DNA from 2 places in the Allobosea sp. NBC_00550 genome. Region 2 is predicted to be linked to the other one. Evidence: predicted binding sites of a transcription regulator. Region 2 holds the regulator's gene; the other holds the start of a gene.
What was found. Region 2 encodes PhoB, which activates phosphate uptake and scavenging genes when phosphate is short. Its sites were predicted from a motif close to TGTCATNNANCTGTCAT; they were not measured.
Positions count from the first base shown of each region.

Region 1: a site for PhoB is predicted at 1,629-1,645, ahead of NWE53_RS09800 (BtaA family protein). Genes of this name have one in related genera too.

Region 1 is NZ_CP102772.1:2,051,835-2,055,235, reverse strand. Features, by position in the region: gene NWE53_RS09810 (acyl-CoA dehydrogenase family protein) at 1-969, shown strand, start outside; gene msrB (peptide-methionine (R)-S-oxide reductase MsrB) at 1,058-1,489, opposite strand; gene NWE53_RS09800 (BtaA family protein) at 1,689-2,954, shown strand; gene NWE53_RS09795 (class I SAM-dependent methyltransferase) at 2,951-3,401, shown strand, end outside.
Region 2 is NZ_CP102772.1:2,930,477-2,933,877, forward strand. Features, by position in the region: gene NWE53_RS14080 (LysR family transcriptional regulator) at 1-400, shown strand, start outside; gene NWE53_RS14085 (SpoIIAA family protein) at 454-840, shown strand; gene phoB (phosphate regulon transcriptional regulator PhoB) at 853-1,551, opposite strand; gene phoU (phosphate signaling complex protein PhoU) at 1,563-2,282, opposite strand; gene pstB (phosphate ABC transporter ATP-binding protein PstB) at 2,368-3,174, opposite strand; gene pstA (phosphate ABC transporter permease PstA) at 3,215-3,401, opposite strand, start outside.

The sequences.
Region 1 (3,401 bases), 880 kb from region 2:
TTCCTGACGCTGGCGCGAACGAAGGAGGGCATCTCCTGCTTCGCTGTGCCGGGATGGCTGCCTGACGGAGCGCGCAACGGCGTCGCGATCCAGCGGCTCAAGGACAAGGTCGGCAATCGCTCGAATGCGTCGTCCGAGGTCGAGTTCCGGGGAGCCATCGGGCACCTGATCGGCGAGCCGGGACGTGGCATCCGCACCGGGCTCTCGATGAACCATAATTCGCGGCTCGACATCGCGGCGGCTTCCTCCGGCCTGATGCGGATGGCGGTGTCGCTGGCGGCGCATCATGCGCAGCACCGGCGCGCCTTCCAGAAGGCGCTGATCGACCAGCCGATTATGCAGAACGTGCTGGCCGACATCGCCATCGAGGCCGAGGCCGCCGCCTGGCTCGCCTTCCGGCTCTTCGCGGCGCTGGACCGGCAGGCGGAGTCCGCCAGCGAGCGTTTGCTGGCGCGGGTCGGGGCGCCGATCGCGAAATACTGGATCACGCGGCGGGCGCCCGCCGTCGTCACCGAGGCGCTGGAATGCCATGGCGGCAACGGGTTCATCGAGGAAAACCCGATGGCGCGGCTTTACCGCGAGGCGCCGCTCAACGCGATCTGGGAAGGCTCGGGCAATGTCATCTGCCTCGACGTGCTGCGCTCGCTGGCACGTGAGGAGGGGGCGGTGGATGTGCTGCGGGCGGAGTTGCTGGCGGCTGCCGGAGCGGATCGGCGCTATGACGCGGCGCTGAAGCGGCTGGAGGGCGATCTGCCGGAGCTGATGCGCAACGAGGGGCAGGCGCGGCGGCTGACGGAGAGGCTGGCGCTGCTGCTGCAGGGCTCGCTGCTGTTGCGGCATGCGCCGGCGGAGGTCGCGGATGCCTTCATCGCGACGCGGCTGGGGGATGGCTGGTCGGGGCAGTTCGGCGATCTGCCGGTTTCGGTCGATGCGGCTGCGCTGGCGCGAAGGGCGGTGCCCCGTTCATAGGGCGTCATGCCCGGGCTTGACCCGGGCATCTCTTCGTCGCTTTCCCGTCATGAGATGGTCGGGTCAAGCCCGACCATGACGCGCTAATTCAGCCTTCCGCTGCCTCGAAGTTCATCGCCACGCCGTTGATGCAGTAGCGCAGGCCGGTGGGCGGCGGGCCGTCCGGGAAGACGTGGCCGAGATGGCCGCCGCAGTTGGCGCAATGCACTTCGGTGCGGACCATGCCGAACTTGCGGTCTTCGCTGGTCTCGACCGCGCCTTCCAGCGGCTGGTCGAAGCTCGGCCAGCCCGTACCGCTCTCGAACTTCTTGCCGGATTTGAACAGCTTCTGGCCGCAGCCGGCGCAGGAGAAGGTGCCGGCGCGCTTCTCGAAGTTGAGCGCGCAGGAGCCGGCCCGCTCCGTGCCATGGCCGCGCAGGATCTGGTACTGCTCCGGCGTCAGCCGCGCGCGCCACTCTGCATCGGTCAGCTGGAACGGGAAGGTCTCGTCCGCCTTCTTCGGCTCGCCGAACATGCTCATCAGACCCATTGCGATCTCCTTTCAGCGGGCGGTGGGGCCGCCATCCGTCTCGTGCCTCGCAATATGGCGACTCGCCGGCCGGATTTCACCCCTCGGCCTGCCCCGCTATTTCACGATGCTGTGGCAATGCGCCGGGCGCCGTCACCTGACCGTCACGCGACTCCTCTAGCAGCCCCGCCACCCGCAGAGGGAGGAAACCGTGACGCAACAAGCGACACAGACGGCGCGTGCCGCGCGCCGCATGACCAGTTCGGGGCTCGGCTCGGCGGTCCGGCGCAGCAAGACGCTCTCGAAGGCCGGCATGCTGGAATGGCTGTTCGCGCGGGCCTTCTCGGGTCTGGTCTATCCGCAGATCTGGGAGGACCCGGTCGTCGACATGGCGGCGCTGCAGCTCAAGGCCGACGACCACGTCGTGGCGATCGCCTCGGGGTCCTGCAACATCCTCTCCTATCTAACGGCGGCGCCAGTCCGCGTGAGTGCCGTCGACCTCAACGGGGCGCATATCGCGCTCGGTCGGCTGAAGCTCGCGGCGCTGGCACGGCTGGAAAGCCATGAAACGTTCCTGCGCTTCTTCGGCCGGGCGAACGCGCGCGACAATGTCGCGCTCTACGACCGCGAGATCGCGCCGCATCTCGACGCCGTCTCGCGCGGATATTGGGAAGGCAGGGGGCTCAATGCCCGGCGCCGGATCAACCTCTTCGCCAACGGCTTCTACCGCTACGGGCTGCTCGGCCGCTTCATCGGCACGGGCCATGTGCTGGCGCGGCTGCTCGGCGGCAATCCCCGCGCGATGCTCGCCGCCCGCGACCTCGCCGAGCAGAGGGCGCTCTACGAGCAGCACCTCGCGCCGGTCTTCGAGCGCCGGCTGGTGCGCTGGCTGGTGCGGCAGCCGGCCTCGCTTTACGGGCTCGGCATCCCGCCGGCGCAGTACAAGGCGCTCGCCGCCGATGGCGAGGACGGCATCCTGGGGGCGCTGAAGCTGCGGCTCGAACGTCTCGCCTGCGATTTCGACCTCAAGGGCAACTACTTCGCCCAGCAGGCCTTCGGCCGGCGCTATGGCGAAGGCGCCGATGCGGCGCTGCCGCCCTATCTGCAGCCGGCGCATTTCGCGACGGTCAAGGCGCGCGCCTCGAACGTGTCCTATCGCCAGACCCCGGTCACGGCGTTGCTGGAGGACCAGCCGGCCGAGAGCTGCCACGCCTATGTGCTGCTCGATGCCCAGGACTGGATGAACGATGCCGACCTGACGGCGCTGTGGTCGCAGATCACGCGCACCGCGCGTCCGGGTGCACGGGTGATCTTCCGCACGGCGGCCGACGAGCGCCTGCTGCCGGGGCGGGTGCCGGCCGCGATCCTCGACCAGTGGCGCTACGAGGAAGAGCGCAGCCGCGAACTGTGCCGGCAGGACCGTTCCGCGATCTATGGCGGCTTCCACCTCTATGTCCTGAAGGGGCAGGCCCGATGAGCGCGGCCGAGGCATCGGCCGGCACCGCCGCCGGGCTGATGGACCGGATCTACCGGCATCAGCGCCATATCTACGATGCCAGTCGGAAGTTCTACCTGCTCGGCCGCGACCAGTTGATCGATGGCCTGCGGCCGCCATCCGGCGCGACCGTTCTGGAGATCGGCTGCGGCACCGGGCGTAACCTGATCCGGATCGCGCGGCGCTACCCGGACTGCGCCTGCTACGGGCTCGACGTCTCCGGCGAGATGCTGGCGACGGCGCGCGCCTCGGTAGCGCGTGCGGGACTGGAGGATCGGATCAGTCTTGCGCAGGCCGATGCCACTGATTTCGATCCGCAGGCCATGTTCGGCCTTCCCGGCTTCGACCGGATCGTGATCTCCTATGCGCTGTCGATGATCCCGCCCTGGCAGGGCGTCATCGCCGAGGCTTTGCGCCGTCTGGACGAGG
Region 2 (3,401 bases):
GCGCATGGGCGGTTTCCGCCGCGCCGCCGACATCCAGAAGATGACACTGCTCCAGCACTATCAGATGCCGACCTTCTGGGCCGAGTTCACCGAGGCCCACGATCTGCGCGGAGCCGTGCCCGAGCACACCGTGCGCTACGGCTACTATTCCGTGATTACCAGCGCCGCCGTCGCCGGGCTCGGCGTCGCCTTGACGCCGCGCTGCTATGTGGCGGATGAATTGGCCTCCGGCGCGCTCGTCAACCCGCTCTGTCTCGGCTTCACAAGCGCGACCGGCTGCTGGCTCACCCGCCCGCTCGGCCAGCCGGATCGCCCCGGCCTCGACGAATTCGTCACCTGGTTGCTCAGCGAGGCCGGGCAGTTCGACGCCGCGACACGGGCGCCTTCTTCAGCAGACTGATTCCCCGCGAAACTTCCCTCCGGGCGGTGCGTTGTCTTCGCCGAGGAGGAGACATGCTCACCATTCTGCCCGCCCCGGACCATGTCGGCGCCTATCGCCTGTCGCGGACGCTGACAGCCGACGATCTCGATCAGATCATGGCCGATATCGATGCGAAGCTTGGCCGCCACGAGAAGATCGGCATCCTCGCCGACTTCACCGAGTTCACCGACATGACATTGGCAGCCGCCTGGAAGGATGCGCGCTACAGCCTCGGCGAGCTCTGGGAGCTCCAGCGTTTTCCCCGCGAGGCCGTGGTCACCGACAAGAGCTGGCTCGCCGCCTTCGTCGACCTGCTCAACCCCGCGATCCCCTTCGTCACGGTGCGCACGTTCAAGCCGGAGGAGTACGACACCGCGCTGGCCTGGGCCGGCGATATCGAGGGCGGTCCCAACGCCTGACGATCGCGCGCGTCAGCTGCGCGCGAAGGTCTCGTCGAAGGCGTAGCCGGCGCCGCGCACCGTGCGCAGCGGGTCCTTGGTGTTGGCAGGCGTGATTGCCTTGCGCAGCCGCCCGACATGGACGTCGACCGTGCGCTCGTCGATATAGACGTCGCGGCCCCAGACGGCATCGAGAAGCTGGGCGCGCGAATAGACCCGCCCCGGTGCCTGCATCAGGAATTCGAGCAGCCGGAACTCGGTCGGCCCGAGATGCAGCTCGCTGCCGGCGCGGCGGACGCGCCGGGTCGTGCGGTCGAGTTCGAGATCGCCCGCGGCCAGCAGCCCCGCGACGTGACCTGGCTTCGCCCTGCGAAGAAGCGCCTGGATGCGCGCGATCAGTTCCGGCAGCGAGAACGGCTTGACGACGTAGTCGTCGGCGCCGGTCGCAAGGCCGCGTACCCGCTCGGTCTCCTCGCCGCGCGCCGTCAGCATGATGATCGGCACGCGCTCGGTGTCGCGCCGCGAGCGCAGCCGCCGGCAGAGCTCGATGCCGGAGAGGCCGGGCAGCATCCAGTCGAGCAGCACGAGATCGGGGGTGTGGTCGCGCAGATGCAGCTCCGCATCGTCCCCGCGCGCGACGCTGTCGACCTCGAAGCCCTCGGCCTCGAGGTTGTAGCGCAGCAGCAGGGTGAGCGGCTCCTCGTCCTCGACGATCAGGATGCGTGCGGCCATGATGTCTTGCCTCAGCTGCCCGTGATCGCCTCGACCTCGATATTGGTCGTGTCGAGCTTCGGCCTGTTCACGTCGAGCGAGTCGCCGGTGATGAGATAATGGATCGTCTCGGCGATGTTGGTGGTGTGGTCGCCGATGCGCTCGATGTTCTTCGCGCAGAACAGCAGATGTGTGCAGAAGGTGATGTTGCGCGGATCTTCCATCATATAGGTCAGGAGTTCGCGGAACAGCGAGGTGTAGAGCGCGTCGATCTCGTCGTCGCGGCGCCAAACCTCGAGCGCCTTCTGCTCGTTGCCGGCGGCATAGGCGTCGAGCACGTCCTTGAGCTGCGCCTGGACGAGGCGGCTGATGTGCTCGAGGCCGACGACCGCGCGATGCGGCGGCTGGAACTGCCCGGCGATGGCGACGGCCCGCTTGGCGATGTTCTTGGCGAGATCGCCCACGCGCTCGACATCCGCCGCGATGCGGATCGCCGAGATCAGCTCGCGCAGATCGTTGGCGAGCGGCTGGCGCCGGGCGATGGTCAGCACCGCCTTCTCCTCGACCTCGCGCTGGAGATTGTCGAGGCGCTGGTCGGCCGAGATGATCTTCTGGGCGAGCGCGGTGTCGCGGCGCACCAGGGCGACGGTGGAATCGCCCAGCATGCGCTCGGCCATGCCGCCCATTTCGGCGAGGCTGCGGCGGATGCCCTCGAGATCGGTGTCGTAGGAACGGACGATGTGATCGGTCATGGCGTTATCCTCGAAGCATTTTCAAGCGAAGTGGGCACCGGTTCGCGCGATGAAAATGCGATAAAACAAAGAAGTCCGTCGCCGCTCAGCCGAAACGGCCGGTGACGTAGTCCTGCGTCTGCTTTTTGCCGGGGTTCATGAAGATCGTGTTGGTCGGCGCGAACTCGATGACCTCGCCCAGATACATGAAGGCGGTGTACTGCGAGATGCGGGCCGCCTGCTGCATGTTGTGGGTAACGATGGCGATGGTGAAGTCGCTCTTCAGCTGCTCCAGCAGGTCCTCGATCTTGCCGGTCGAGATCGGATCCAGCGCCGAGGTCGGCTCGTCGAACAGGATCACCTCCGGCTTCTGCGCGATGGTGCGCGCGATGCACAGGCGCTGCTGCTGGCCGCCGGAGAGGCCCATGCCGGAGCTCTTCAGCTTGTCCTTGACCTCGTCCCAGAGCGCGGCGCGGCGCAGGGCGCCTTCGACGCGGTCGTCGAGCTCGGACTTAGGCGGCCTCTCATAGAGCCGGATGCCGAAGGCGACGTTGTCGTAGATCGACATCGGGAACGGCGTCGGCTTCTGGAACACCATGCCGACGCGCGAGCGCAGCTCGTTCACGTCGACATCGTTGGAGATGATGTTGCGCCCGTCGAGCAGGATCTCGCCGGTCGCCCTCTGCTCGGGATAGAGCGAGTAGATCCGGTTGAAGATGCGCAGCAGGGTCGACTTGCCGCAGCCGGAAGGGCCGATCAGCGCCGTGACGTGCCGGTCGCGGAAGTCGAGGTTGATGTTCTTCAGCGCCTTGTGCTCGCCGTAGTAGAAATCGAGGTTTTTCACCGCGATCCGGACGGGCGCCTCGGCATCGAGCGATTGCGGGGAGAGTTCAAGGGTCGAAAGCATCGACATGGTCCTTCAGGATCAGACGCGACCGGGTTGGATTCAAGCTCTACTTGCCGCCGCTGACGATGCGGCGGGCAACGATCGAGAGCAGCAGGATCGACATGGTGATGATGAGCGAGCCGGCCCAGGCCAGCTGCTGCCAGTTTTCGTAAGGGGCCGAGGCGAACTGGTAGATCGTCACGGGCAGGTTCGAGACGCCGCCGACGAGGCTCGCCGAGAACCAGAAATTGTTG